3 regions of the Nitratireductor rhodophyticola genome follow, and region 1 is predicted to be linked to each of the others. Evidence: riboswitches for the same ligand, from Rfam matches in the RefSeq annotation. Region 1 holds a riboswitch; each other region holds the start of a gene.
The links. Region 1 has a riboswitch for thiamine pyrophosphate ahead of KUG85_RS19780 (YkoF family thiamine/hydroxymethylpyrimidine-binding protein). Riboswitches for the same ligand answer to the same signal wherever they lie in the genome.
Positions count from the first base shown of each region.

Region 1 (10,095 bases):
CGAACCACGATCGATCCTGGCCGCACCTCCGCCCAGAGGTCCCCTTCGGCAGCGGCGAACAGCCCCGCCGGTGCCCATCCTTGCGCAGGTTTCAAAAGCGCCCCGTCCGGTACACCGCAAAGCGCTGCCCAGACATGTGCTGCGAGCCCGGTCGCGTCGCCGTCGTCGCGGTTGGTGAGAACCACAAGCGAGATACCCTGATCCGGATCGCACAGGAATCCAGCACGGTAACCGGCCTGTGCGCCGCCATGACCCGGCACCGCCATATTGCCGATGCGCGTCAGGCTTATTCCAAGCCCGTAGCCGGTTGCCTCTCCCGAGCCGAGCGGCAGCGGTCGTGCAATCCGGTCGAAAATCGCGCGCGGCATCAGATCGGCGAGCCAGCATGCGAGATCCATGGCTGACCCGGAAAGTGAGCCGGCAGCCGATAAATGCATGCCCTGAAATCCTTCGGACCATCCATCGGCCTCAGGCACGTGCCCGGGCACCAGACCCGGCACCGGATCGGTCCAGTGTTCAGAAGCCCGCATGCCGGTCCCGAGCCGCTTCGCATGGGCCGCAACCATCTCGGAGAAAACAAAGCCCCGTCGCGCCATCGCCATTTCCAGCAGGCGATAGCCGCCATTGGAATAAGCGACCTCGGCCCCCGGCGCGGCGTTAAGCCAGTCGAAACTGGCCATCCACGGATAGAGCGCATCCGCCTCGGTGCGCTCATGCGCGCCGAAGCCCAGGAGAGTCAGGCACTCGCGCGGGTCCGGCAACCCGCCCTGCATGGCCAGGGCCTGTCCGACCGTCACCGCCGCGGGCGCGGCTGCAAGCTCGCACAGCGCCTCGCCCAGAGGCATGTCGAGGCCAAACGCTTCGGACTCCAGAAGACAGGTTGCGAACACATGCTTGGTTACGGACGCCCAGCGAAAGACGCTGTCGGGCCCCAGCGGTCCGAGCCCTGCCCCACAACGACCCGCCGCCGCGATCAGGCGCGGCACGCCCCGTTCCATGCCGAGAACCACACCTCCTGGCCCGTTGCCCGTCCAGCTTTTGAGCTTTTCATGCGCTGCGGCTTCCGCAGCCGGCCAATCGCGTCTCGACATTCCCTGTCCCCATCCGCAGGTGCGGTTCATCACAGCTTCGATGCCGTGCGGTGCCCCCTTCGAGAAGCCATGTCAATGAGGATTGTCGTTCTGCGCGCCACCGCTCAGGCGACTTCGGAGTTTTCGGTGCCCACGATTTCACCGACCGGTTGAGGACGCCCGATAAGAAAGCCCTGGATGAGATCGACACCGAGCTTTTCAAGAAGTGCCTTCTGCTCTTCCGTCTCGACGCCTTCAACGAGAACGGTACGGCCAAGGCTGCGCAAAAGCTGGATCATGCCCTCGAGCATGCGGACATCCTGCGCACGCTGGCGCTCAGGCAGGAAGCTCCGGTCGATCTTGACAATATCGAGCTCGAAGCGGCGCAGGCAGTCGATCCCGGCGTAGCCGGTTCCGAAGTCGTCGAGCCAGATCTGCACGCCGAGGTTCCGAAGCTGCTCCACCGTCTGGGCGGCCTGCGACTGTCCCAGGATGTCGCCCCGTTCGGAAAGTTCGAGAGCAAACTGTCTTGGCGCCAGCCCGTGGCGGGCCAGCGTCTCGGCAACGCGCAGCGCAAACCCGGGAGCCTTGAGCTGAACGGCAGATATGTTGACGGCGACAATCCCGGTAAGCTTGTAGCGCGCCACGTCTGCACAGGCCTGCTCGAAAACCCATGCGCCCAGCTCGACGATCGCCCCGTTCTGCTCTGCCACCGGTATGAACACATCGGGTTTCACCAACCGCCCATTGCTCCCCTTGAGCCGCATCAGCGCCTCATAGCCGAGGACCTCGCCGGTTCCCAGTTGCACGATCGGCTGGTAGACCACTGAAATGCACTGCTTTTCAATGGCGTGCGCCAACAGGCCGGCAAGGCTTTCATTCGAATGGTCGGCATCGATGATCTGCGGATCGTAGACCGTCACCCTAGAACGGCCGGTAAACTTCGATATATAGAGTGCCCGGTCCGCTTCCTGCAGAACCTCCTGCAGCTCGGTAGCGCCGCCGTCCAGTGTCTGCGATGCACCGGCGCTGATCGTCACGATGTCGATGCCGTCACCCCTGTCGGGATGGTGAATCTCCAGCTCCTCGACCACACGACAGAACTCCTGCGCCAGGTCACGCAGTTCGTCCGACCCGGAGACGCGACGCAAGACCAGAAACTCCTCGCCGCCATAACGGCCGACGATGGATTCGTTCGCCTCCGCTGCCCCCTCCAGCGTCTGGGCAACCCGTATCAGGCAATCGTCACCGGCCTGATGGCCCAGCCGGTCGTTGAAACGCTTGAAGTGATCCACGTCGATCAGCACGACACCGAGCTCATCGCCGTTCTGAACACATTCTTCATGCAGCTCGGCGAAGGCGCTTGTGATCGCCCGGCGATTGCGCAATCCCGTCAGGGGATCGGTGTGAGCGATCCTGTGAAGCTCGTCACCCTTCTTGACGGCCGCGTGAGCCTGAGATTTTGCCTGCAGCGCTTCAAGAAACGTCCAGTAGCGCTCCACACCGAGCCGCCACGAGAGGTAGAGTGAAAACACAAGGCAGTTGACGAAGAGCGCGGCAATCACAATTCGCGCAGTCAGACCGATCTGCAGCGCATGCAGTGTCGCGGCCACGAAGACGACGGCGATGATCGTCGACGAGATCGCAGACAGCATGAAGCGGAAATTGAAGAACAGATTTGCGCCAAGCACAAAAACGATTCCGAACACGACAAAGTGCGAAAGCGCCTGCTGATATGCGGTTTCAAGCGCCAGAAGCAGCCACCCGACGGCACCGACGACAATGGCTGCGGCTGCCACCAGATGCATCGCGGCAAGGGATGCGCCGCGGCGCACACCAAACTCGATCACTGCAAGAAAGGAAATGCCGATCGCGCATCGGGTAAACACCAGTTGATCCGCGATGTCGGGAAACAGGAACCAGTCGAAGACCCCATAGGCCATATAACTGAGCACGGCAGCCCACATGCCCCAGCGAACGACCAGGCGTTGCTGGGCAGCGTCATGCTGAAAAAGCAGCCGGAGCAGTTTCGGGTCTGCCAGACCCGTACGAGGGCTCGAAAGCGCTTCAACAACCTTTCGTGCGATATCCGCGGATAGTTGCATCGTGACCTTCCATTGCAACAGACCCTCAGTACATGGGAATCGGTTAGGATGTCTTAACTTCTCCATTCCCGCTTTCGACCCCGGCCGGAAACGGCGTTTTATATTAACGGTGCGTAAATGAAGGCAGCTTTTTACCCGACTTATCGAGGTGCTGAACCCGGATAACTTTTAGTCGAGTTTGATTAAATTCTTTCGCATCCCGGTCCATACGGGTATAGTGAAAGCGTTCAAATCAGCGGGGACGGACCAGTGGCACAAGCCTCTCACCTGAAGCTTGACGAGCAGAGTTTGATCACATCTCAGCTCGTCAAGAAGCACACGACGACGTCGGATGTCGCCGATTCCACGGAGTTGAAGGAGAAGGTTGCCCAGCTTGCGCTGGTTCTCGATCTGGCGCGCCAGGGCTTCGAATCGGGCACACCGGCAGCCGACATCGTCGACCGTCTGGCGGCCCGTCTGCACGATCTCCGCAACCAGGCTTCGCCTGTCGTATGGCAACAGCTCATTCCTCTGGCCCAGGAGCATCCGGTTTCAGAGTTTCTGAAGCAGGACCCCTTCACACGCTGGTCCTTCGACAAGCCGCGCGGCTATTCCGGCGATGCCAGCCTGCTCGACATCTATTACAAACATCCAAGCGCTGACGAGATCGTGGCTTCCTCCACGGAACTCGGCCGTGAAATCTACGCTTACACAAGCGAAGCGGCGAGTTCGGTCGCCGGGCGCGAGCGGCGCGACATACTTGCGCGCACCGTGGATGCCACCGCAGAGCGCGTGGAGAATGCGGAGGTCCTCGCGATTGCATGCGGCCACCTGCGCGAAGCGGAACTCTCGACGGCCCTGGCCGGGAAGAAACTGAAGCGCTGGATCGGGCTGGACCAGGACCCGATCAGTGTGGGAACGGTCAACCGGGACCTGGCCGGCACTGGTGTGGAGGCCATTGACGGTTCCGTGAAAGGCATCCTGCGCCGCTCCTACAGTCTCGGCACGTTCGACCTCGTCTATGCGTCCGGGCTTTACGACTATCTGCCGCGCGCAGTCGCAATCCGCCTCACGCAACGCGCCATGGAACTGGTCAAGCCGGGCGGAGAATTCCTGTTCGCCAATTTCAGCGACGAGATCACCACCGATGGCTACATGGAAACCTTCATGGACTGGCCGCTGATCCTGCGCGCGGACAAGGACATGCAGGACATAATCGACCGCGCGATTGACAGGAACCATGCCGACACCGAGGTGTTCTACGGCAGCAATCGCAACATCGTCTACGGCGTCATCCGCAAACACCCCGCCTGAGCGGCAGCCTTATCCTCTCGCGTGAAAAGCCGACCTGGCCACCCAACTTCGGTTCGGTGGCCACGGGACCTCTCGCGATGAGGTCTGCCCATTCGGCGGCGAGATCAGCGACACACGCGAAACCATGGTGCCACTGCTGCCGGTATCGCTGATCTGCGTGCACAATGGCAGATACACGGTCGAGGAAATCTGGAAACCTGAAACGGCGTGATCCGGGTTCCGAAAGGCGGGGCTTCGGTCCGATGCTCCATCAATAACCTGGATCACCCATTGTGCGTCCGGCTGGATGCCAGGCGATCCAGGCATCCTGCGATTGGCTGACGACCGGAAATGGAACGAGGCCGGCTCAGCGTTTCGGCGAAACGAAGAACCGGTCTGCATGTGTCAGGGTTTTTCAGCGAGAATTCAGAAGCGCAGACGCGTGTAGCCCGGCCGCGCTGCAACCCCTGACTTAACCGAATCTCAAGGGTCAGCGACTATCTGCCACCAAAGGACGAACGATCGGGGGCGTGTAGATGAGTGTGGTCGACAAATGGAGGCCAGAGACGGCGGCCGGCGGTTTCGCGCGGGACGACGAGGACATCGCTTTCTATACACGCATCAATGCGCTCATAAACCCCGACATGGCTATCGTCGATCTGGGTGCGGGCCGTGGTGCACGCTATGACGATGGCAGCGCGGCCTTCCGCAAGACCTTCTTCAATTTTCAGGGCCGTGTGAAGCGTGTCATAGGCCTCGATGTCGATCCCGCTGTTCTCCAGCACCCACATCTCGATGAAGCGCTGACATTCGAACCCGGCGGACGCCTGCCGCTGGAAGATGGCAGTGTCGACATGATCATCTGTGAATGGGTGATCGAGCATGTCGAGCACCCTGCGGAGTTCGCAAGGGAGGTTCGCCGCGTCCTGAAACCCGGCGGCTGGTTCTGCGCCCTCACACCCAACAGCTGGGGTTATGTCGGGATCAGCAACCGCATCGTGCCGGAGCGCTTCAAGGACTGGCTGATGCGGCAGGTCTGGCCCGAACGCCCGCACCAGGATGTGTTTCCCACATTCTACCGGCTGAACACGCTGGGACGTCTGCGGCGCGCATTTGAGCGGGAGCACTGGGGTCATCACAGCTATATCGCCAACAGCACGCCGAGATATCACGGCGGCGTTTCAGCCGGTTTTGCCCTGGTTTCGCTCTTCCAGTGGCTGATGCCACCGCCGATGCGCACCAATCTCTTCGTGTTCCTGCAAAAGCGATCCTGACCCGGGAGCATCAGACCGAAAAGTGAAATCCGCTTTTCGGCCCGATGCCGCATGAATAGCCTGGACCGCGAAATCTACCGCTTCAGATACGCATTGGTGAACCAGGTGGAGACGTCCGGCATCTCCTCGAGGCGCTTGCCGTCGGCATCGCGCATGACGCCCGCCTCGAACATGAACTTCGTGATGTTGCCGAACATGTCCGCATCGATGAGACCGACCGGCTCGCCCTCGTCCTGCAGGTAGCCGCCGCCCACGATGGCCTGCATGGAAGCGCGGACCAGCTCCGGATTGGAGAGCATGCCGCCGGTCTCGGCAATCAGCATTTCGGCTGCCTCTTCCGGGTTTTCCGCAGCGAAGGCATAGCCGCGCTGGGCCGCTTCAACGAACGCGCGGGCGGTTTCGGGATTGGCTTTCAGCCAGGTTCCGTTGCCGCCGAGATAGGTGGTGTGCTGATCCGGCACGCCATAGTCGGCATAGCGAAATGCGCGCTGCGGGCGGTCGAGAAGCACGGAGTTCACGCCCTCCCAGGTGCTCACCTCGAGCGTGAAATCGACCGTGCCATTGGCAAGCGCCTCATAGGCGGAGGTGCCGAGCGTGACGGTCTCGAACTCGCCCTTGCCGCCATCGTTCTGGATAATGGTCGAGATGAGGGCCTGTTCCCAGGCGCTGCCGAAACCGGCATAGGTCATGCCATCGAGATCGGCCGGGCGCTGGATGTCCTCACGCTCGCCGTTGAAGACGAGACGGCCCGTCTCATGCTGCATAACCGCCATGACCACTGTGAGGTCGGCGCCGGTGGCGCGCTGGCTGTAGAAACCGATGGAGCTCAAAATACCGAATTCGGCGACGCCCGTGGCGACCAGCGTGCCAGAGGAGGTGTCGGTGTAGGGCAGGATTTCGACGTCAAGGCCGGCATCCTTGAACCAGCCCTTCGCCTGGGCGACGTAAAGCCCCACATGGTTGGTGTTGGGCGTCCAGTCCAGCGCGACGCTCAGGCGCTCCTGCGCCGTTGCCGGCAGCGCCATCGCGCCGAGCATAAGGGCTGCGGCTATCAGGCTTTTCATGGTCTTTCTCCTGTCTGACTGAGCAAGGTGTTCAAAAGGTCTTCTTCCAGCGCGCGGGCATCGTCCGGCAGGGGCGCGCCAAGGCGCGGGCGCGGGGCGCGGACGACGACCTCGGAAATCACGCGGGCGGGACGGCGCGACAGCACATAGATGCGATCCGAAAGGGCCACCGCCTCGCGCACATCATGGGTGACGAGCAGCGTGGTCCAGCGCGCGGCGCGCCAGCGGTCTTCCAGCCAGCGCTGCATCTGCGCGCGGGTGAGCGCGTCGAGCGCGCCGAAGGGTTCATCGAGAAGCTGGATCGGGCGGGCCTGAATGACCGTGCGCAGAAGGGCTGCGCGCTGACGCATGCCGCCGGAAAGCTCCGCCGGATAGCGCTGCTCAAAGCCTTCCAGCCCGAACTCGGCGAACAGCGGCAGCGCGCGGGCGCGCGCCGAGGCGCGCGGCACGCCCTGCACTTCCAGCCCCAGAATGACGTTGTCGACGATGCGTCGCCAGGGCATCAGCGCGTCGCGCTGTGGCATGAAGGCGAAGGTCTGGCCGTCGCGCTTCAAGGGCGCGCAATCGCGCAGGATCTCGCCGCGATCCGGCGCAAGCGCGCCGGTGAGAAGTCGAAACAGCGTGGATTTTCCCGCTCCCGAAGGGCCGAGAATGGAGACGAACTCCCCCTGCCCCACATGCAGCGATACATCGTCGAGCACGGCGGTTTCGCCGAGCGTCACGCCCACATTGCGCATTTCCAGAGCGCTCATCGTGTCTGCCCCGCTTCCCGCCAGCGCAGCAGCGCCCGTTGCAGAAGCGCCGAGACGCCGAAGAGCACCAGTGTCAGCGTGGAACTGACCACCACCGCGGCGAGCATCAGGTCCGGGCGAAAGCTGTTCTTGGCGTTGAGGATGACAATGCCGAGCCCGGCGCGCGCGCCGACATATTCGGAGAAGATCGCGGCGACCACGGCATAGGTGATCGAAATCCGCAGGCCGGCGAAGAAATAGGGCATGGCCGAGGGAAAGCGCGCCGCCCGGAACACCTTCCACCGCGACGCGCCCATGGAGCGCATCAGCGTTTCGATCTCGGGATCGGTGGATTCGTAGCCATCGACCAGAGCTACCAGCATGGGAAAGAAGGTGACGAGCGCCACGAGCAGGATTTTCGGCGTGAGACCGAAACCGAACCACAGAACGGCAAGCGGTGCGATGGCCACCAGAGGCAGGGTCTGGCTGACGACAAAGATCGGGAACAGCGCCCGCCGCAGCTTCGGCAGGAAATCGAGCGCCACCGAGAGGGCAAAGGCGATGCTGACGGAGAAGGCAAAGCCGGTCAGCGTCGCGCTCAGCGTCGGCAGCGTGTTCTCCCACAGGAGGGCGCGGTTGACACCCATCTGTTCGGTGACGCGCGAGGGCGCGGGCAGAACCAACGGCGAAATGCCCGACAGCCGCACATAGATTTCCCAAAGGAGGATCGCACCGGCAACGCTTGCCAGAGCAGGCAAGCCGCGCACCAGCCGTCCGCCCGCAGGACGGGGCCGACGCTGAGACATGGGGTCAGGCCGTGGAGGGGCTGTTGGCGGAAACGGTCAAATCGACCGTCACATGGCCTTCGGGCGGACCGAACCGGCAGAAGGCCTGTTCGAGCGTTGCGAAAACCGGGCCTGCATCGCCGGTGAGACGGCTGCAGAAATTCTTGGAGCGATCGAAGACGCCGCTCGACTTCAGGAAGTCGATGCAGCCCATGATCTCCGCCATGTGGTCGCCGGCGCCCATCACGTATAGCGAGAACTGGGCGCGTGCGGTTTCCGACGTGGTCTTTGCATTGGCCACCGCCGCAAGTGCTGCCTTCTGCCGTTCGGCGAGCGGCTCCGACGGGTTGGCGAGTGCAGAGGTGCTGCAGATCGGATCGTCCGGCTCGCCGGGGCAGCCGCGCGAGAGCGTGGCGCGCAGCACCACATGGTGGCGGGTGGACGCGGCGGCGACATAGAAATCGCGCAGCGCCGGGAACAGCACTTCGGGTGGGCCGACGACGAGCGTGGAGATATCGTCGGTCTCGATCCTTAAACGGTCCCGCCAGGGATCGAACGCGGAGAGCGACGACATGATGACGTCGACGAAATTGTCGGTCATCGGATAAAGGGAAAGCTGCGCACCTGCGAACATGATTGTCCTCCTTGCTCCGCTGGCATTACCCAGATCAGCTTCTAGGGCCCGAGGGCTTGCGCCCTCATCTCAGCCGCGGCGATACGCGGCACCCCTGTGGATGCCCGGTACGAACCAAATCCCGTGGCGCAAAGCAAGCGGTTTGTTCAGGAAACGGTGCCCGGATGAAAAATTATCCGGCTATCCACAGGCGTCACAATCCGAAGATGCGGAATGATGAACGCCCGGAGAGTTCACGCACGGCCCCTAAATGTTCAAGCCGTTCAAAGAGCCGTTTCGAGGCCCAGCGGGACAGATTGCATCCGGGCGCCGAGGCCGGCACGGCATCGTCATCCAGCAGTTTCTGAACGACCGTGCCCGCCCCTTTTGTGCGCAGTTTCGGCAAAACGGAGGCAAGTGTGTCGGCGCGGCGAGATATTTCACCAGCCGAGCGGAGCGCGCGCCCAGTCCCCTGAACCAGCGCGAGGCACACCGCCCGGGCAAAGGCAGGATCAGCCGGGCCGATCCGCCCGCTCTCCCCGCCCACGCGGAAGGCGGTTCCATAGCGTTCCGCCATGAGAAGCGGTACCGGGCGAGGCCAGTTCAGCATCGTTGCGATCAACCCGTCTGCCAGGGCCCATGCCAGCGGCTCGGCGTCCGCGTGTTCTGCCAGTATCCGCCCGACGAGCTCTGCCGCCGCGAAGGGCGGCGCGCTTCCAGACTGGAGCGCATCCTCGGCATGGTCGACGGCTGCCGCCAGCCTGTCATCCACCGCCATGCCGAGAAGGCCGGCGAGTTCGGCTATGGAAGACATGGATGGCATGAAGCGGCGCGCTGCCATTCGTCTATAGGCGAGAAATATCTTGCCCGCAGGGCCCGGATCGTCACCGGCCGCGGTCAGCAGAACGGCATCGCGCAGCGCCTTCTCGTCCTCCCCCCGACCCATGAGCCTTGACGCGGCAACGGCGCATTTCAGCGCCTGGCGCGCGCGCCAGCAGCCCGACCAGGCGGGTTCACTCCGCACAAGATCATCGAGCGCCCCAAGCGCAACACCGGCGGCAAAACTGGCATCGCGCTCACTCGAGGCAGCCCCGCGCGACACTGCCCACTTCGGCAGGGCTGCGTCTGAAGATGGAAAAGAAACGGGCGAATCCATGCCCGCAGCCTAGATGGTATGTGCG
Region 1 covers NZ_JAHSSF010000005.1:279,897-289,991, forward strand. The annotation lists gene KUG85_RS19745 (serine hydrolase domain-containing protein) at 1-1,091, opposite strand, end outside; gene KUG85_RS19750 (putative bifunctional diguanylate cyclase/phosphodiesterase) at 1,196-3,175, opposite strand; gene KUG85_RS19755 (class I SAM-dependent methyltransferase) at 3,464-4,468, shown strand; gene KUG85_RS19760 (class I SAM-dependent methyltransferase) at 4,984-5,721, shown strand; gene KUG85_RS19765 (ABC transporter substrate-binding protein) at 5,796-6,785, opposite strand; gene KUG85_RS19770 (ABC transporter ATP-binding protein) at 6,782-7,537, opposite strand; gene KUG85_RS19775 (ABC transporter permease) at 7,534-8,322, opposite strand; gene KUG85_RS19780 (YkoF family thiamine/hydroxymethylpyrimidine-binding protein) at 8,327-8,935, opposite strand; TPP riboswitch at 8,929-9,041, opposite strand; gene KUG85_RS19785 (DUF1403 family protein) at 9,129-10,070, opposite strand.

Region 2 (10,095 bases), on a different contig from region 1:
GAAACCGTCGAAGTCGGCGCGCTTCTCGGCATGATTGCCGCGGGCGATGGCGCCGGCAAAGCAAAACCAGAAACCAGTCAGGCCGGCGAAAGCTCGTCCGGTACCAAAGAAACCCAGGAGGCAACCATGGCCGGCGGCGGAAAAATCGTCGAGGTGAATGTTCCATCGGCGGGCGAATCCGTCACCGAAGCCCAGGTCGGCGAGATCTACAAGAAGGTTGGCGACGCGGTCAAAACCGATGAAGCCATTCTTGAGCTCGAAACCGACAAGGCGGCTCAGGAAGTGATGTCGCCGGTCGATGGCGTGATCACTGAGATGGTGGTTGCATCGGGCGACGAGGTTGAAGTCGGTGCGCTTCTCCTGCGCATCGAACAGGGAGCCTCTGCCGGCGCCGCAGCGCCCAAGGCCGACAAGCCGGCCGAGAAGGAAGCCCCCGCGGCGAAGAAGGATGACGACGGCGGACGTCCGCCCGCACCCTCCGCACAGAAGATGATGACCGAAAAGGGCATGAAGGCCTCGGACGTTGCCGGTTCCGGCAAGGATGGCCAGGTGCTGAAGGGCGATGTGCTGGCAGCGCTTGAAGGCGGCGCACCGAGTTCACCGGCTGAAAAGCCCAAAGCAGCCCGCCCGGCCTCTCCGGCCGAGGATGGCGAGCGCGAAGAGCGCGTGAAGATGACACGTCTGCGTCAGACCATCGCGCGCCGCCTAAAGGACGCGCAGGACACTGCCGCCATGCTCACCACCTTCAACGAGGTGGACATGACCGCGGTCATGGAGATGCGCAAGAAGTACAAGGAGCTCTTCGAGAAGAAGCATGGCGTGAAGCTCGGCTTCATGGGCTTCTTCACCAAGGCGGTGTGCCATGCGCTGAAGGAAATCCCGGCTGTGAATGCCGAAATCGACGGCACGGACATCATCTACAAGAACTTCTGCCATATCGGTGTAGCGGTCGGCACCGACCGTGGTCTCGTCGTGCCGGTGGTGCGCGATGCCGACCAGATGTCGATCGCCGAGGTGGAGAAGGAAATCGGTCGTCTGGGTCTCGCGGCCCGCGATGGCAAGCTCTCCATGGCTGACATGCAGGGCGGCACATTCACCATCTCCAATGGCGGTGTCTACGGCTCGTTGATGTCGACCCCGATCCTGAATGCGCCGCAGTCGGGCATTCTGGGCATGCACAAGATCCAGGAGCGGCCCATGGTGGTCGGCGGCCAGATCGTCATCCGCCCGATGATGTATCTCGCCCTCTCCTACGATCACCGCATCGTGGACGGCAAGGAAGCCGTGACCTTCCTCGTGCGCATTAAGGATGTGCTTGAGGATCCCGAACGTCTGGTCCTCGACCTCTAGAAAACGGCGGGGCGCGGAAGGCAGATGCCTTCCGCGCCCTCGTCCATCCGGCGAGATCGGGAATGGCGATGATGCAGGCAGCGAAAACACTTCTGGTGACAGGCGGAAGCCGCGGCATCGGCGCTGCGATCTGCCGGCTTGCCGCAGATGCGGGTTACCGCGTCGCGGTCAACTATGTCGCCAACCCTGACGCAGCCGAAACGGTCGTCCGCGACATCGAACAGGCAGGTGGCGAAGCCTTCACCGTCAAGGCTGACATGGCCGAGGAAAGCGAAATCCTGGCCATGTTTGAGGCCGTTGACCGGCGCTTTGGCCGGCTCGATGCTCTTGTCAACAATGCGGGCATTGTCGACCGCAAGGCGCGCGTCGACGAAATGGACCTCGCTCGCTTCGAGCGTATGATGCGTATCAATGTGATCGGCACGATGCTGTGCGCCCGCGAGGCGGTGAAGCGCATGTCCACACGCCACGGCGGCAAGGGCGGTGCCATCGTCAACATATCTTCCATCGCCGCAGTGCTTGGTTCGGCAGGCGAATATGTGGATTACGCAGCCTCCAAGGCAGCGGTCGATACCTTCACAATGGGGCTTGCCCGCGAAGTTGCTGAGGAAGGCATCCGTGTCAACGCCGTGCGGCCCGGCATCACCGATACCGAAATCCACGCCTCCGGCGGCCAGCCGGACAGGGCGCAGCGGCTTTCGGGTCTGATCCCAATGAAACGGCCTGGCACGGCAGAGGAAATCGCCCGCGCCGCGCTCTGGCTTCTCTCCGATGAGGCGTCCTACTCCACGGGCGCCATTCTCAATGTCAGCGGCGGCCGATAGCCGACGCAACGGAATTCAGGAAAGGCACGAACATGTCCTATGATCTCGTCGTGATCGGCACCGGCCCCGGCGGCTATGTCTGCGCCATCAAGGCGGCTCAACTCGGCCTCAAGACAGCTGTTGTCGAGAAGCTCTCCACCCATGGCGGCACCTGCGTCAATGTCGGCTGCATCCCCTCCAAGGCGCTGCTGCACGCCACGGAAATGTTCGCGGAAGCCGGCCACGGTCTTGCCGATCTCGGCGTCGAGGTGAGCAAGCCCAAGCTCAATCTCAAGAAGATGATGGAGCATCGCGTCAAGACGGTCGAGCAGAACACCAAGGGTCTCGACTTCCTGATGAAGAAGAACAAGATCGATGTCCTTCGCGGCTTTGGCAGCATCGCCGGCAAAGGCAAGGTCAGCGTCAAGGGCGACGACGGCAAGGAACAGACTGTCGAGACGAAGAACATCGTCATCGCCACCGGCTCCGACGTCGCCGGCATTCCTGGCGTCGACGTGAAGTTCGACGAAAAGGTGATCGTCTCCTCCACCGGCGCTCTGGAGCTTTCCAAGGTCCCTGAGCACATGGTGGTTGTCGGGGGCGGCGTGATTGGCCTGGAGCTGGGTTCCGTCTGGGCCCGCCTCGGCGCCAGGGTGACCGTGGTCGAATATCTCGACACCATTCTTGGCGGCATGGACGGTGAGGTCGCCAAGCAGTTTCAGCGTATGCTCGGCAAGCAGGGTTTCGAGTTCAAGCTCGGCGCGAAGGTCACGGACGTTACCAAGGCCGGCAAGGGCGCGAAGGTCACTTTTGAGCCGGCAAAGGGCGGAGACGCCGAAACCGTCGAAGCAGATGTGGTTCTCGTTGCGACCGGCCGCAAGCCGTACACAGAGGGCCTTGGCCTTGATGCCGTGGGCGTGGAGCTGGATGAGCGCGGCCGTGTAAAGACCGACGACCATTTCAAGACGAATGTCGATGGCATCTACGCCATCGGCGACGTGATTGCCGGTCCGATGCTGGCGCACAAGGCCGAGGATGAAGGCGTCGCCGTGGCCGAGATCCTCGCCGGACAGGCCGGGCACGTGAACTATGATGTGATCCCCGGCGTGGTCTACACCAGCCCGGAAGTCGCCTCCGTCGGCAAGACGGAAGAAGAGCTGAAAAAGGCCGGCGTGGAATACAACGCCGGCAAATTCCCCTTCTCGGCCAACGGTCGCGCCCGCTCCATGCTCAAGACGGACGGCTTCGTGAAGGTGCTCGCCGACAAGAAGACGGATCGCGTGCTGGGCGTTCATATCGTCGGCTTCGGCGCCGGCGAAATGATCCACGAGGCAGCAGTTCTGATGGAGTTCGGCGGCTCGTCGGAAGACCTGGCCCGCACCTGCCACGCGCACCCCACCATGTCGGAAACGGTCAAGGAAGCGGCTCTCGCCACCTTCGCCAAGCCGATCCACATGTGATCCGACAGGAATTTACAGACAACAGGGCCCCGGCGCGAAAGCTTCGGGGCCTTTTTCTATCCGTCGTCGCCCATGGGTACACTGTCGGAGACGGTGTCGGACGTCCCGGTGACGTCCTCGCCGAAAAAGCCGCTTCCTGAAATCGCCATGAAAGCGAGGATCACGATCGCCGCTCCAACGGCGCCAATCACAAAACCCCGTGTTCCCTCCGAACCGGCAGAACGATGTTGGGGTTTCTTTTTGTGGTTTTCGTCCTGCATGACAGCGCTCCAAATGACGCTCCCCAACGCCGACGGAAAGATAACATGCAATTAGTTAGCCGGAACCCCAAATTTACCGGACACCCTCGACGGTATAACCGTCCGCACGCAGGAGTTCGATGAGCCCTTCCTCACCGGGCAGATGCAGCGCCCCGACGGCGATGAAGGCATTGCCTTCATTCAAAATAGGCCGCGCCCGTTCGGCCATCGTGCCGTTGCGCGCTTTGACCATGGCCCGATCGAAGGCGGCGTAATCCCCTGATGCACCCTGCTGTTCGGGGATCGCAACGCGGATCAGCGGCCAGAACATGCCAGTCTCGCCTTCGGCATAGAGCGACACCATGGTTTCCATCACGTCGTTCAGGCCGTCGCCAAGCGCCAGCGTCTCCACCAGGCCGCGCACATGCATGTCCATGGGCAGGGAGGCCATGGCATCCAGTTGCTCAACCGCCGTCTCGAGGCCCAGAAGCTCTTTGCCGGCGTTCTGGGCATCCTCTGCGAGCTTGAGATCCAGGATCGGCATACCAGCTTCCTTGCGCTCGATCTCGCAGACCGGCAGCGCCACCAGCGAGATCAGCATCCAGGGCTTCATCTTCTTGACGCTGGCAAACGGTATGCCGCGCGCCTTGAGTGCATCCGCCACCGCCTCACGCTCCGCCTCATCGAGGTGATCGCCAAGCGTTTCCTTGCCCGTGAACATCATCAGGTCCGGCCGTTTGAACATCGCCGCGGCCATCTTCGACTGATCGAGAATGTCGGTGGTCTCGATAACGACACGCTCCGCCCCGTCGAAAGCTTCGCGGGCATCCCTGGGGAGCGTGACCACGCGCGGGTCGCTCATATGCATGGTGCCGAAAAGATAAGAGGGCGCAACGCCCTCCTTCTCGACCCGCCAAAGGAGTCCGCTGCCATTCGGCGTCTCCGCCGCCTGTCGTCGCACCTCTTCAAGCGCGGCCGGGTTCTCTGCGGCGAGTTCCGTCAGGAGGTTTGTGCCCGAACAGACAATTTCATCCGCCTTTGCCGGCTTCGCCATCGACAGGCCGAGGACTAGCGCCAGAAGCAGGAAAAGCGGAAAGGCAGCAGCGCACAGAAAAAGGCGGTCAACAAACCGCTCGGTCGCGGTGGTGGCTTTTGCATGCGTTTTCATGGTGCCACGCTAGCGGCAAATCCCGGCGAAACCGTTAATCCGCCACCACAAATTGCGAGCAACGGCTTCAGGCCCGCGGATGGGCGGCATCGTAGATTTCGAGAAGCCGCGCCGTGTCCACGCCCGTATAGACCTGCGTCGTGGAGAGGCTCGCATGGCCCAGAAGCTCCTGGATCGCGCGCAGATCGCCGCCGCGCCCAAGAAGATGCGTGGCAAAGGAATGCCTGAGCGCATGCGGCGTTGCCGTCTCCGGCAGGTTGAGCGCGGAGCGCATACGCTTCATCTCGCGCTGAATGATGGCCGGTTGCAAAGCGCCGCCACGCGCGCCGCGAAAAAGCGGCCCGTCTGCCTCCAGATGATAAGGGCAAAGACGCTGATACTCGACGACCGCCTCGGCAGATACCGGCAGCACCGGCGCAAGCCGTGTCTTGCCGCCCTTGCCGGTGATCCTGAGCGCGCCCTGGCGCAGTTCCCCGACCTGGCCGCCCAGAAGCCCCAGCGCCTCCGAAATGCGAAGTCCGGCTCCATAAAGCAGCGTGAAGACGGCGGCATTCCGCGCCGCGATCCATGGCTCTTCGGCAAGTTGCCCCTCGCCCGAGGCAACCTTGCGCGCATCGGCGGCCGTTAGCGGCTTGGGCAGCGCGCGCGGAGCACGCGGCGCCTTCAGCGCAGCCGCAGCCGCCGCGTTCACCAGCCCCCGACGCTCCAGATAACGCAGAAACGAGCGAACCCCGGCAAGCCCGCGCCCGAGCGTGCGCGCTCCCGCCCCCCTGCCCCGCCGAAAGGCCAGAAAGGCGCGCAGGTCCGCCGGGCGCAGCTCGGCAATGTCAGCGAGACCCGGTGCCTCGCCGCAATGCCCTGTGAGAAACTGCAGAAACTGCCGCGTGTCGCGCTCATAGGCATCGACGGTCAGCGCCGAAAGACGCCGCTCATCGGCCAGCGAGGCAAGCCACTTGGCACGGGCCTTCTGGAGGTCGAGCTTTGTGGAAATGAGGAAATCCTGGTCCATGCGCAGCATTCTGAACCAGTCCGGTTAGCGAGCGGTGAAGGCGGGCGAATGACGGCTTCCTTCCCCCCGCCTGCGGGGAGAAGGGGGCTTTGAAGTCGGCGTCCAAAAAAGCAGGAGCTGCTATGCGCCCTCGACCTCCTCGCGCAGCATTTCTAGTTCCAGCCACTCTTCTTCCATCTTCTCACGGCTGGCGCGCGCGGTGTCCAGCTCTTTGGAAAAGCGCTGAAAAGCGGCTGCATCCCGCGTGTAGAGGTTCGGATCGGCGAGTTTCTCTTCTAATGCCGCCATCTCATCCGCCAGCTCATCAATCTTCTTGGGCAGTGTCTCCAGCGCAAACTTCTGCTTGTAGGAGAGCTTCTTGGCAGCCGATTTGGGCGCGCCCGCATTGCCGGCTGGCTTCGCCTTCTGCTGCTCGGCACTACGGGTCTTGCGCCGCTCCAGCTCCTCGCCCTTGCGCTGCGCCATCATGTCGGAATAGCCGCCCGCATACTCGATCCAGCGGCCATCGCCCGCAGGCGCAATGGTGCTCGTCACCGTACGGTCGAGGAAATCGCGGTCATGGCTGACGAGCAGCACCGTGCCGGGAAAGTCCTCGACAAGCTCCTGCAGAAGGTCGAGCGTCTCCATATCGAGATCGTTTGTCGGCTCATCGAGAACCAGCAGATTGGCCGGCCGTGCGAGGAGCCGGGCCAGAACCAGCCGCGCGCGCTCACCGCCCGAAAGCTCGCGGATCGGCGTGCGCGCCTGCTCCGGTTTGAACAAGAAGTCCTTCATGTAGGAAACGACATGTCGCTCCTGCCCGTTGACGACGACGCTGTCGCCGCGCCCGTCGGTCAGGAAGTGAGAGAGCGTCTCCAGCGGATCGAGCGCTCGCTTCTGATCCAGAATGGCGATTTCCAGATTGGCACCGAGCCGCAGCGATCCCTCATCGGGCTCAAGCTTGCCTGTCAAAAGGTTGATAAGCGTCGTTTTGCCGGCGCCATTGGGCCCGACAAGACCAACCCGGTCGCCACGCAGAATGCGCGTGGAGAAGTCCTTGACCACCTGCAGTCCGTCATAGGCTTTGGCGAGCCCCTTCGCCTCGATGACGAGCTTGCCGGATTCGGCAGCATCACTGGCCGCCATGGTCGCCACGCCTTCCGCGCCGCGGTGGCTGCGGTGTTTCTCGCGCAGCGCCTGCAACTCTCCCAGACGGCGCACATTGCGCTTGCGGCGCGCGGTCACGCCATAGCGCAGCCAGTGCTCTTCGCGCTCGATCTTGCGGGCGAGCTTGTGCTGCTCGCGTTCTTCCTCTTCGAGCACCTGATCGCGCCAGTCCTCGAAGTGAGCGAACCCCTTGTCGAGCCGCCGCGTCACACCCCGGTCGAGCCACACGGTTGCGCGGCTTACCTTTTCCAGAAATCGGCGGTCATGCGAGATGGTGACCAAAGCGGAAGAGGTCCGCTGCAACTCTTCCTCAAGCCACTCGATCGTGGCGAGATCGAGATGGTTGGTCGGCTCATCGAGCAATAGCAGATCCGGCTCCGGCGCAAGCACGCGCGCAAGTGCCGCCCGCCGCGCCTCACCGCCCGACAGTGTCGCCGGATCTTCATCGCCCGTGAGCCCCAGCCGGTCGATGACCAGCGCCACCCGGTTGATGTCGTCGGCAGGGCCGAGCCCCGCTTCCACATAAGCGCGCACGGTCGCAAAGCCCTGCCAGTCGGGCGTCTGCGGCAGGTAACGTATGGTTGCCGTCGGCTGGCGAAAAATCTCGCCATCCTGCGGCTCCACGAGCCCGGCGGCAATCTTCAACAGGGTCGACTTGCCGGAGCCATTCCGCCCCACCAGCGCAAGCCGCTCGCCGGGGCCGACCATCAGCGAGGCACTGGCCAGCAGCGGCGTGCCACCGAAGGTCAAACGAATATCATCCAACTTTAAAAGGGGCGGCGCCATGGTTCAGCGTTCTCCGTCATTCAGTAGATGCGCCATGAACAGCGCCCGGCCCTTCATGAGCGTGATGGAAAGGCCGCCATCCACCAGATTGGAAAGCGTGAGCGAGGAACCGAAGGGCACCTCCACGGCATCGAGCGGCCATTTCGCGCCTTCGACCGTGAGGCCGGAAAGCTCCGAAAAGCCGAGGATCGAAAACAGTGTGCCATCAGCATAGGCGAAGCTGTGGCGCCGCCCCGGGACGAGCGGCACGCCTTCCTGATGCCCGCTCGTCAGCTTTGCGGCAATGCCGCGTTCGGAGAGCTGCAATGCCTGAGCGAAATGCAGGAACATGTGGTCGGCCCGTTCGCCTCCGAAGGCACCGGCCAGCAAAAGGCTTGTTGCCCCGGCCTCCAGAGCTGCCGCAATCGCGATCTCGCCGTCGGTCTTGTCCTTCTCGGAGGGGAAGGTGCGGCGCGCCACGTCGGCATAGGCATTCTCAAACCCGTCGGGCACGGAATCGAAATCCCCCACCCATAGCTCGGGCTTCACATCCAGAAGCGCAGCATGGCGCATGCCCGAATCCGCTGCGATGATGCGGCTGTCGGCGATTTCGGCATCGAGGGCCGGTGTCCGGGTGAGGTCTCCGCCAAGGAGAAGGGTAAATCGGCTCATGGGCGAGGCCCATATCATGCCGGCGGGCCAGCGCCAACGGCGTTTGCGCCATTCACCCCCCTTGCGGAGCTGCGCACCGCGCCCTATTTTCCCGGTCGCTCTAACGGGGTGCCGGCGCATTGTCGGCTGAGAGGCTTGGGAAGAACCCAACCAACCCGCGGAACCTGATCCGGCTGATACCGGCGGAGGGATTAGACGCTTTTCATTCAGCGCCTCATTCCCAGACCAGAAAAGAGGAGGCGCAGATGCGCACCACCACCCTGCTTTCCACTCTGGCGCTCGGCGCGCTGGTCCTTTCCGGCCAGGCATTCGCCCAGGAAAAGCTCACGGTGTACACCTATGAGAGCTTCACGTCCGACTGGGGCCCAGGCCCACAGGTGGAAAAGGCGTTTGAGGCGGAATGCGGTTGCGACGTGGAATTCGTTTCGGTCGCCGATGGCGTGGCACTGCTCAACCGTGTCCGGCTTGAGGGCAGCTCCACGAAAGCCGACATTGTGCTCGGCCTCGACAATAATCTTCTCCACGAGGCGCGGGAAACCGGCCTCTTCGCCCCCCACGGTATTGATACGGCCAAGGTAGAGGTGCCGGGCGGCTTTGAGAACGACATTTTCGTACCCTTCGACTATGGCTACTTCGCCTTCGTCTACGACACCGAAGCCATCGAGACACCACCGGCAAGCCTGAAGGAACTGGTGGAGGCCGAGGGTGATCTGAAGATCGCCATTCAGGACCCGCGCACCTCCACACCGGGGCTTGGTCTTCTGCTCTGGGTCAAGGCCGTCTATGGCGACGAGGCGGCCACCGCCTGGAGCCGGCTGCAGGACAAGGTGCTGACGGTGACACCCGGCTGGAGCGAGGCCTATGGTCTCTTCACCAGCGGCGAGGTTCCCATGGTGCTCTCCTACACCACCTCGCCCGCCTATCACCGCATCGCGGAGGATACAGAGCGCTATAAGGCAGCCAGCTTCGCGGAAGGTCACTACCTGCAGGTGGAAGTGGCGGCACAGACGGTTGCGGGCGCAAAAAACCCGCTGGCGCAGAAATTCCTCGCCTTCATGACCGGTCCCGGCTTTCAGGACGCCATCCCCGAAACCAACTGGATGTTCCCGGCCGGAGAAATCTCCGGCCCGCTGAACCCGGTCTTCGATGACCTTGTGAAACCGGAAAAGACGCTCGAATTTTCACCTGAGGAGGTTGCAAAGAACCGCAGGGCCTGGGTCGACGAGTGGCTTTCGGTGATGAGCCGCTGACCATTCCGCACGCCCCCGCCATGGACAGACGCACAACTGCGGGGCGCCTCGCGCTCACCGCCATTGGCCTGCTGATCGGCGGGGCCTTCATCGGCCTCGCGGTGGAAGCGGCACGCCAGGGTTCTGGCGTGCTGGATGCGTTCGATGCATGGCTTCTGCGCATTGCGCGCTTCACGTTCTGGCAGGCGCTGCTGTCGACACTGCTTTCTGTATTACCAGCGATCCTTCTGGCG
Region 2 covers NZ_JAHSSF010000003.1:210,227-220,321, forward strand. The annotation lists gene odhB (2-oxoglutarate dehydrogenase complex dihydrolipoyllysine-residue succinyltransferase) at 1-1,350, shown strand, start outside; gene KUG85_RS12065 (SDR family oxidoreductase) at 1,419-2,174, shown strand; gene lpdA (dihydrolipoyl dehydrogenase) at 2,207-3,613, shown strand; gene KUG85_RS12075 (hypothetical protein) at 3,670-3,873, opposite strand; gene KUG85_RS12080 (TraB/GumN family protein) at 3,947-5,020, opposite strand; gene KUG85_RS12085 (tyrosine recombinase XerC) at 5,088-6,029, opposite strand; gene KUG85_RS12090 (ABC-F family ATP-binding cassette domain-containing protein) at 6,150-7,961, opposite strand; gene KUG85_RS12095 (thiamine diphosphokinase) at 7,965-8,612, opposite strand; TPP riboswitch at 8,707-8,820, shown strand; gene thiB (thiamine ABC transporter substrate binding subunit) at 8,858-9,862, shown strand; gene thiP (thiamine/thiamine pyrophosphate ABC transporter permease) at 9,883-10,095, shown strand, end outside.
Region 2: another riboswitch for thiamine pyrophosphate. It lies ahead of thiB (thiamine ABC transporter substrate binding subunit); the one in region 1 lies ahead of KUG85_RS19780 (YkoF family thiamine/hydroxymethylpyrimidine-binding protein).

Region 3 (10,095 bases), 130 kb from region 1:
GAGGACATGAAGAGCGGCCTTTCGGTTGCGCCGGTTCTGATCGGCCTGTTCGCCCTGCCAGAGCTTCTGCGCCTCATCATGTTTCGCGACGAAAACCACGGCCAGGCCATGAAGCTCGGCGACAACCGACTGACGCTGGCGGAGTTCCGCGGCTCGCTGAAATCCATCATTCGCGGCAGCTTCATCGGCGTGGTCCTGGGCGCCATTCCCGGCATTGGCCCGTCAGCCGCCGCCTTCTTCTCCTATGGCGAGGCGCGCCGCTCCTCCCCAAACAGCGAGAATTTCGGCAAGGGCGAGCTGGAAGGCATCGCGGCTTCCGAATCCGCCAACAATGGCTGCTGCGGCGCGACCATGATCCCGCTTCTGGCGCTCGGCGTTCCCGGTGACGTTATCACCGGCGTCATGCTCGGCGCGTTCATGATCCAGGGCCTCACGCCCGGCCCGCTTCTCTTCCAGAACAATCTGAACGAGGTCTACATGCTGTTCATCGGCATGATGTTCTCTTCCGTATTGTTGTTCGGCGCGGGCAAGCTGACCGTGCGCTTCTTCTCGCACATCTCCTCCATTCCGCAGGTGCTTTTGACGCCCGTGGTCCTGATGCTGTGCGTCTATGGCATCTATTCGATTTCCAGCAGCATGTTCGATGTCACCGTCCTGCTCATCATGGGCGTGGTAGGCTTCATCATGCTGCTCCTGAACATCCCCCCGGCGCCGTTCCTCATCGCCTTCATTCTGGGGCCGATGTTCGAGGACAATCTGCGCCGCGCGCTGGCCATTTCGCGCGGTGATCCGTCCGTCTTTTTCCAGTCCGCCATTTCCTGGATTTTCGCAGGCCTCATCGTGTTCTTCGTCGGCCTGACGATCCGCCGGGAGTGGCAAAAATTCAGAGAGAATCGTGCAGCAAAGAATGCCTGAGGCCGAAAAGTCCACCATGTCACTGCTTGAGAATGCCAAGAGCCACCTGAAGGATCTGGTCGCCTTCGATACGACGAGCCGCTACACGAACCGGCCGCTCATCGACCACATGGCGGCGTTCCTGCGGGAATACGGCATCGAGCCGGTCATTCTGCTGGACGAGACGGGCGAGAAGGCAAACCTGATCGCCCGCATCGGCCCAGCCGACGTGCCGGGTGTCGTTCTCTCCGGCCATACAGACGTTGTGCCGGCGCTGGAAAAGGGCTGGACCTCCCCGCCTTTCGATCTGACCGAGCGCGACGGAAAGCTCTATGGCCGCGGAAGCTGCGACATGAAGGGCTTTGCCGCTTGTGTCATGGCGATGGTGCCGCAGCTTGTCGCCGCGAAGCTGGAGCGCCCTGTCTGGCTCTGCTTCTCGCATGACGAGGAAGTGGGGTGTCTTGGCGCGCCGGCCATCGCCGAATGGCTGGCGAAACGCGAGGTGCCGCCCATGCTTGCGATCATCGGCGAGCCGACCGACATGAAGCTGGTGACCGGCCAGAAAGGCAAGATCGCCATGCGCTGCCATGTGCATGGCACGTCAGGTCATTCCTCCTTCGCGCCCGATCACGTCAACGCCATCGACAATGCCGCGCGCATCATTGCGATGATCGCCGAGCGCGCCGGGGAGATTGCTGAAAACGGCCCCTTCGACCACGATTTCACGGTGCCGCATTCCACCATGCTGGCAACCATGATTTCCGGCGGTGTCGCCACCAATGTGACGCCGGATCTTTGCAGTTTCACCTTTGAAATCCGTAGCTTACCCACTCATGACGCACGGGCCGAACTGGAATTTCTGAAAACGCGTGTAAATTCGGAAATTCTGCCCAAAATGCAGGAAAAATGCGCCGAAACCGGTATCGAATGGGAAGAAATCTTCGCCTATCCCGCGATGGGCGACAACACGGCGAGCGAGGGCTTCGCCTTCTTCCGCGACATCATGCCGGAATGGTCCGGAAAGGTCTCTTACGGTTCGGAGGGAGGCGTGTTCGAGACCATTGGCGGCATCCCTTCGGTGATCGTCGGCCCGGGCTCCATCCGGCAGGCGCACAAGCCGGATGAATTCGTCGAGGTCGAACAGCTTTCTCTCTGTCTTGCGTTTCTGGGGAAGCTGGCAGCGAAGATTTCCGAACCGGCGTGAACTTCGGCGCTATGGCGCGGGAGCAAAGCATCAACTAGCATGCGGCCTGTTGCCCGGAAGGGTGGCGGGCCGTTGTTCTTTTGAGGTGCCTTCCGTGCAGTTGCGATTTCTGGAAACCTTCATTCACCTCGCGAAGGTGCGGAATTTTCGCAAGGTGGCCGATCTTTTGCACACCACCCAGCCCGTCATTTCCTCACGCATAAACGCACTCGAAAATGAGCTGGGCACCAAGCTTTTCGAGCGGTCTAAACGCGGGGTGCAGTTGACCAGCGAAGGCCGGGTCCTTCTTCCGCATGCGGAGATGGTGGTCGAACTCACCAATGAAATGAAATGGCTGGTCAACAAGAACAGAAAGATGACCGGCTCGCTGCGCGTTGGTGTGACCGACACGATCCTGCGCTCCTGGTTCGTTCAGCTCATGGAATGCTTCCGGGCAAAATATCCAGGCGTGAACATCGAGATGCTGTCGTCGACCTCTGCCGATGTCATCCAGTCGCTGCGGGATCATGCGGTGGATGTGGGACTGGCGATGCGGGATGGAAACGACCCCAAGCTCGACTTCGTGCCACTCGGCTCGTTTCCGGTCGCCTGGGTCGCAAGCCCGACCGCCTTCCCCATCCGCAGGGCCGCAGTGGGTACGCTGCTCGACCTGCCGATCCTCAGCTTTCCCAAGAACTCGATCCCCTACAAGACACTGGAGCGCTACCTAAAGATGCACTCCAAGGTGCGGGTCAACGTGCACTCATCCAATTCCATCGCCACCATCGTCCAGATGGCCGAGGAGGGGCTAGGCATTGCGCCGATGCCGCGCGCGGTGGTGATGAAGGAACTGGCAAGCGGCACGCTGCACGAAATTGCGGTGGATGTGGAATTTCCACCGCTTGAGTTTTTCGCGATCACCGAAGCCTCGCCCCGCAAGACCCTCAGGGACGAATTCGTGGAAATGGCCCGCCAACAGGCGATTGCCTATTCGAGCCGCTTTCCTGATGACTATCTGATCAACCTTGATTGAAAAAATTTATCACCGGAAGCCATATTTTTCATTTGGACTTTTTAAGACGGCTCTCCGATCCTGTTCCCATAACCAGACAAAAACGATGGGGAAGGATAATGAACCGTATTCTACGCAATCTTCTGGCTGCAGGCGTGATGACAGCGATCGGCGCTGCCTCAACGGTCTCCGCGCAGGCTGAGACCTGGCGCATGGCGCACAAGATGCCGCCGGACAGCATCGAGGGCGAACTGTTCCAATTCTTTGCCGACAAAGTGGTCGAGAAGACCGGCGGTGAGGTCGAGATCAAGGTGTTTCCGAACGAGCAGCTCGGCTCGGACGACACGGTCCTCGAACAGCTTCAGATCGGCACCGTGAATGTCTATCCGGAAGGCACCAGCTATCTCCAGAAATGGGTGCCGGATATCAAGTTCACCTCGGCCCCCTTCCTTTTTGACGACCGCGAGCACTGGGTCCGCTTCATGCAGACCGATCTGGTCAAGGGCTGGTTCAAGCAGATCGAAGACGAAGCCGGCATCGCGCTGATCGGCTCTCCGACCGCCTTCCTGCGCGGCCCCTATCGCGTGATGGTGACCGACAAGCCTTGGACGAACCTGGAAGAAATGCAGGGCACGCGGCTGCGCATGCATCCCGATGAGCTGGCCGCGGCCGCCTGGCGCCATCTGGGCGCGGAGGTTCGCACGCTTGCCTGGACGGAAGTCTACGAATCCATCAGCCGCGGCATCGTCGATGCGGTGAACAGCCCGATCGCGCTCGTCGAACCGATGAAGTTCTACGAGGTTGCGTCGCATATCATCCGTCATGACGAATATCCGCAGGGCATGGCCTTCATGACCAACGCGAAGCGCTGGAACGCGCTTTCCGATGAGCTGCGTGCACAGGTTCTCGACGCCTTTGCCGAAATGGCCGAAGAGTCGGAAAAGCGCATGATTGCTGCGGCGAACAGCGATCTTGAAGCCATGAAGGCCAAGGACGTTGCCTATACGGAACCGGACACTTCGGATTTCGTCGAGCGCATGCAGAGCTTCTATCAGGAGATGGAGGAAAAAGGCGAACTCCCCGAAGGGTTCCTTGACGCGGTTCGTTCGTCGCGCGCCGAATAGGCATCCTTTGAACTCACATTGATGGGGGAGGTTTCATGCCCGTCCTGGATCGAATCCTGGCCGTTATCGACCGGCTGTTTCTTGTGGGAGCGAATGCGGCCCTGTTCGCCATGCTCCTCGTGACCGCACTCAATGTCGCGTCACGTGCATTTCTCGGTCAGGGGGTGGTCTGGGCCTTCCCCATCAGCATCGTCTGCTTCGTGTGGATGAGCTTTCTGGGCTTCTTCGTCGTCTACCGGCAGAACAAGGACATCACCGTCGATTTTCTGCTGAACGCCACCCCGCCCCCGGTGCGTCGCGCCGGGCGGATGCTTGTGGACATCGCCGTCATCGCGCTCTTGCTCATCATCCTGCGCGAAGCACCGGAGCTGATCCAGCGGCAGGTGGGCAATATCGAGATGGTCGGCATTCAGCGCTACTGGCTGAGTGTCCCCTTCTTCGTGTCCTGCGGGCTCATTGCCCTGCACTTCTTCAGCGACTTCGTGCATGCCCTCAGAGGGCATGCGGAGCCTGAGCATCACCCTGCGGGCGACATCTAGGATCCGGGTAGAACCATGACCTTGCTACTTTTCGCGGGCTTCGTCGCCCTCATCCTCCTGCGTGTGCCGATCACCATGGCGATCGGCCTGGCGGTGCTCTCCGCCCTCATCTATGCGGGCTTCTCCGACACGCTCTACATCATTCCGCTTCAGGTTCTCGACGGCGTCGACAACCCGTCCCTGCTTGCCATCCCCTTCTTCATCATGGCCGGCAATCTGATGAACGGCGTCGGCATGACCGATCGCATCTTCAATTTCGCCTCCGCGCTTGTCGGCCATATGCGGGCCGGCCTCGCACAGGTGAATGTCGTCTCCTCGCTGCTCTTTGCCGGTGTCTCCGGCGCGGCCGTGGCCGATTGTGCCGGCCTCGGCACGATCGAGATCAAGGCGATGCGCGAGCGCGGCTATCCAGCACCCTTCGCGGCGGCCCTCACGGCTGCAAGCGCTGTGGTCGGGCCAATCATTCCACCATCCATCAGCCTTGTGGTGTATGCGTTCCTGTCCAACACGTCGGTCGCGCGGCTCTTCCTCGCGGGCATCATTCCCGGTCTCATCGTCGGCATGTCGCTGATGGCGTTCAACTACCTCGTCGCGCTGAAGCAGGACTTTCCGCGCGAGGAACGCAAGAGCCTGCCGCAGATCGGCCGCTCTGCGATTGACGGCATCGCCGCGCTGGTTGCACCGGGCATCATCCTCGTTGCCATCCTCACCGGTTTCACCACGGCCACGGAAGCCGGCGTTCTGGCCTGCGTCTACACCATCGCGCTCGGCTTCGTTTACCGCACCTTCTCCTTCCGCATGCTCTGGCAGGCGCTGACGGAGACGATGACCATCACCAGCGTCATTATGATCATCATCGGCTTCTCGCATGTGATGGGCTGGCTTCTGGCCATCGAGCAGATCCCGCAGCAGCTGGCGGACCAGATTCTTCTGTTCACCGAATCGCGCACGGTCTTCCTGTTCCTCCTGCTCGGCTTCCTGCTTCTGGTCGGCTGTTTCGTGGAAGGTGTGCCGGCAAAGCTGATCCTCGTGCCGATGTTGCTGCCGATCATCGATCAGTTCGGCATCGACCGCATTCATTTCGGCCTGATCATCACGCTGGCGCTTCTGATCGGCATTGCCACCCCGCCCATGGGCATCGCGCTCTACATCGTCGCTGAGGTGGGCAAGGTGCCGTTCGAAAAGGTGGCGGTGGCGATCCTGCCCTTTCTCATACCACTGATCGTTGCCCTGCTCATGATCACCTTCGTGCCCGAGCTGGTGCTCTTCCTCCCCAATCTCGTTCTGGGGCCGGCCTGACGGCCGCCCCGCTCAAACTCCAAAGCAAGGGAAATTCATGAAAATCTCCGTCATTCAAATGAACTCGCAGGACGACAAGGCAAAGAACATTGCCGATGCGGAAGCGTTCGTCCGAAAGGCCGTTGCCGAAGACAAGTCCGATCTCGTCGTGCTTCCCGAAACCTTCACCTATATGGGCGGGACCGTGGAAAGCCGTCGCGCCAATGCGGAAACCTTTCCGGACGGCGAAGCCTATCGCGCCATGTCGGCTTTGGCCGCCGAACTGAAAGTGAACATTCACGCCGGCTCCATGGCCGAGGCTGCGGGCGAGAAGTGCTACAACACGACTATCGTGTTCGACCGGCAGGGCAAGGAAATTGCCCGCTACCGCAAGATCCATCTCTTCGACGTGAAGGTTCCGGGCGGCCAGAGCTATCTGGAATCCGACACGATGAAGCGCGGCGAGGACGTGGTCGTCTACGAGCTGGAAGGCGTGAAGATCGGTTGCGCCATCTGCTACGATCTGCGCTTCCCGGAACTGTTCCGCAAGCTGCGTGACAAGGGGGCCGAGGTGATCGTCCTGCCCGCCGCCTTCACGCTGCAGACCGGCAAGGACCACTGGGAGCAACTCCTTTGCGCCCGCGCCATCGAGACACAGTCCTATGTGGCTGCATCGGCCCAGATCTTCGGGCATGACGAAGGCAAAAAGCTGTGCTTCGGCCACTCGCTGATCATCGATCCATGGGGCGTGACCATCGCCAACTGCTCGGACCGCGTCGGCCATGCAAGCGCGACCATCGACACCGGCTATGCCGAGCAGATCCGCCGCTCCATGCCTGTCGCAGACCATCACGTCGTCGCATAAGGAATACGCATATGTACCAGGTCAACTCGATGCCGGAGCAGCTGGCACAGGCCAAGATCGACAAGCTGATGCAGGTGGAGACCGCCACGGTCGGCCATTTTCTGCACGCCAACTTCCTCGACACGGGCATCCGCTCCATGCTGCCCAGGGTGCGGGCGGCCGGAACGGCGGTGACCCTGCGCCTGCCCCATGCCGACAGCACGCTCCTGCATTACGCGATGGACCATATCCGGCCCGGCGATTTCGTGATCATCGATCGTGCCGGCGACACACGCCACGCCTGTTGGGGTGGCGTCATCACCCACACGGCGGCCCGCAAGAAGGCCGCCGGTGCGGTGGTGGACGGGCCGGCGACGGATGTCGCCGATTTCGAGCGTCACGGTTTCCCCATGTGGTGCCGGGGCCCCTCGCCCATCACCACCAAGCTGCTGGGCGTTTCGGGCGAGATGAACATTCCCGTCAGCGTTGGCGGTGTGGTGGTCAATCCGGGCGACGCGGTGCTGGCCGATGAAAACGGCGTTCTGATCCTGTCTCCCGACGAGGTGGACATGGTGGCAGACCGCGCCATCCAGATGCAGGCGCGCGAAGTCGAACTTCTGAAGCGCATCGACGCCGGCGAGAGCCTGCCGACCATCTCCGGTGCGAAGGAGCGCGTTGAGGCAAGCGCCTAGGATCTGGCAGCGGCTCATCCACAAATCATACCCGTCATCCCGGATAGCCCAGCGGTCGGCCGGGATGACGGGTATGGCCTCTCGATAGAGGAAGAGGGCTTCGAGACATGGCTCGAAGCCCCCTTCCCAAACTTGTTGCCCGGTATCTGACATGGGTGCTTGACAAGAGCGCCCCTCTTCACTCACCTTGCAGCCTCACCTGGGGGGTCCCGCCAAGGGGCTGAGATTCTGCTGGGCATGGTTTTCCATGCAGCGCAGTGACCCGATGAACCTGATCCAGTTCATACTGGCGTAGGGATGGTGCATGCCTGGCGGGTCGCTGGCTCCTTCGAGCCGAAATCCATTTCCATAGCGGATCGCCGGAGCTCTTCCTCCTCTCGGCACGAACTGGGTCTCCATTGCTGACTGAGCAGAGGAGGCTCTGACCCATGGATGCTATCGCTCCGAAAGTGACCACCGGCCCATTGCCGGCATCGCGCAAGATCCACAAACCCGGCAAGCTTCACCCCGAGATTCGCGTGCCCCTGCGCGAAATCGCCGTGCATCCGAGCGCCGGCGAGCCGCCGGTGACGGTCTATGATTCTTCCGGCCCCTATTCCGACCCGGACGCGCTGATCGAGATCGAAAAGGGCCTGCCGCGCATCCGCGAGGCCTGGGTGAAGGCGCGCGGCGATGTGGAGGCCTATGAGGGCCGCCATGTGAAGCCGGAGGACAATGGCTTTGTCTCCGGCGACCGGCTGACGCCGGAGTTCCCCACCCGCCACCAGCCGCTGCGGGCCAGGGACGGCAAGGCCGTGACGCAGCTCGCCTATGCGCGGGCCGGCATCGTCACGCCGGAGATGGAATATATCGCCATCCGCGAAAACCTTGGCCGCGAACAGGCGAAGGCCGCGCTCGTGCGCGATGGCGAGAGCTTTGGCGCCGCCATTCCCGATTTCGTGACGCCGGAATTCGTGCGCGACGAGGTGGCGAAGGGCCGGGCGATCATTCCCGCCAACATCAACCACCCGGAAGCCGAGCCGATGATCATCGGCCGCAATTTTCTCGTGAAGATCAACGCCAATATCGGCAATTCCGCCGTCACCTCCTCCATGGCCGAGGAGGTGGACAAGATGGTGTGGGCAACGCGCTGGGGCGGCGACACGGTGATGGACCTTTCCACCGGCCGCAACATCCACAACATCCGCGAATGGATCATCCGCAATTCGCCCGTGCCCATCGGCACCGTGCCGATCTATCAGGCACTGGAGAAGGTGAACGGCATTGCCGAGGACCTCAACTGGGAGGTCTTTCGCGATACGCTGATCGAGCAGGCCGAACAGGGCGTCGATTACTTCACCATCCATGCCGGCGTGCGGCTGCACTATATCCCGCTGACGGTCGACCGCGTGACGGGCATCGTCTCGCGCGGTGGCTCGATCATGGCCAAGTGGTGCCTGCATCACCACAGGGAGAGTTTCCTCTACGAGCATTTTGAGGAAATCTGCGACATCTGCCGCGCCTATGACGTGTCGTTTTCGCTGGGCGACGGGTTGCGCCCCGGCTCCATTGCCGATGCCAACGACGCCGCGCAGTTTGCCGAACTGGAGACGCTGGGCGAGCTGACGCAGATCGCCTGGAAGAAGGACTGCCAGGTGATGATCGAGGGCCCCGGCCATGTGCCGATGCACAAGATCAAGGAGAACATGGACAAGCAGCTCGATGTCTGCGGCGAGGCGCCCTTCTACACGCTTGGGCCGCTCACGACCGACATTGCGCCGGGCTATGACCACATCACGAGCGGCATTGGCGCGGCGATGATCGGCTGGTTCGGCACGGCCATGCTCTGTTACGTCACGCCGAAGGAGCATCTGGGCCTGCCCGACCGCGACGATGTGAAGACCGGCGTCATCACCTACAAGATCGCGGCCCATGCGGCAGACCTCGCCAAGGGGCATCCGGCAGCGAAGATCCGCGACGATGCGCTTTCGCGGGCGCGTTTCGAGTTCCGCTGGGAGGACCAGTTCAACCTCTCGCTCGATCCCGAAACGGCGCGGAACTTCCATGACGAGACGCTTCCGAAGGAAGCGCACAAGGTGGCGCATTTCTGCTCCATGTGCGGGCCGAAATTCTGCTCCATGCGCATCTCCCACGACATCCGCGCCGAGGCCCAGAAGGAGGGCATGGCGAAGATGGCGGAGAAGTTCCGCGAGGGCGGCGAGCTCTACATGCCGCTGGAGAAGGCGGTGGAGCCCGGGGAGTAGGGTTGTGATCGGCGAGGTAGGGACAGCTTTGTCCCGGCGAGGGAAGCCCGGCGCTCCTCGCCATCCCGGAAGCCCGGAGGGCTATCCGGGACCCATTGAGAGAATGCCATGGGGCGCGGTCCGGTTCGGGTCTCGGCGCATATTGGCACGGTCGGTTCCTTCTGCGGAAATCGGCCGCGCCTCTCAATGGGTCCCGGCTCTCCCTTCGGTCGGCCGGGATGACGGGGAGTGCTGTGGGCGCCTGTTTTTTTCGAGATTGGTGCATCGATGCATATCCTGATCAAGG
Region 3 covers NZ_JAHSSF010000005.1:108,515-118,609, reverse strand. The annotation lists gene KUG85_RS18965 (tripartite tricarboxylate transporter permease) at 1-915, shown strand, start outside; gene argE (acetylornithine deacetylase) at 908-2,098, shown strand; gene KUG85_RS18955 (LysR family transcriptional regulator) at 2,193-3,110, shown strand; gene KUG85_RS18950 (TRAP transporter substrate-binding protein) at 3,209-4,213, shown strand; gene KUG85_RS18945 (TRAP transporter small permease) at 4,249-4,752, shown strand; gene KUG85_RS18940 (TRAP transporter large permease) at 4,768-6,051, shown strand; gene KUG85_RS18935 (carbon-nitrogen hydrolase family protein) at 6,089-6,895, shown strand; gene KUG85_RS18930 (RraA family protein) at 6,907-7,566, shown strand; TPP riboswitch at 7,757-7,882, shown strand; gene thiC (phosphomethylpyrimidine synthase ThiC) at 7,995-9,809, shown strand; gene thiO (glycine oxidase ThiO) at 10,077-10,095, shown strand, end outside.
Region 3: another riboswitch for thiamine pyrophosphate. It lies ahead of thiC (phosphomethylpyrimidine synthase ThiC); the one in region 1 lies ahead of KUG85_RS19780 (YkoF family thiamine/hydroxymethylpyrimidine-binding protein).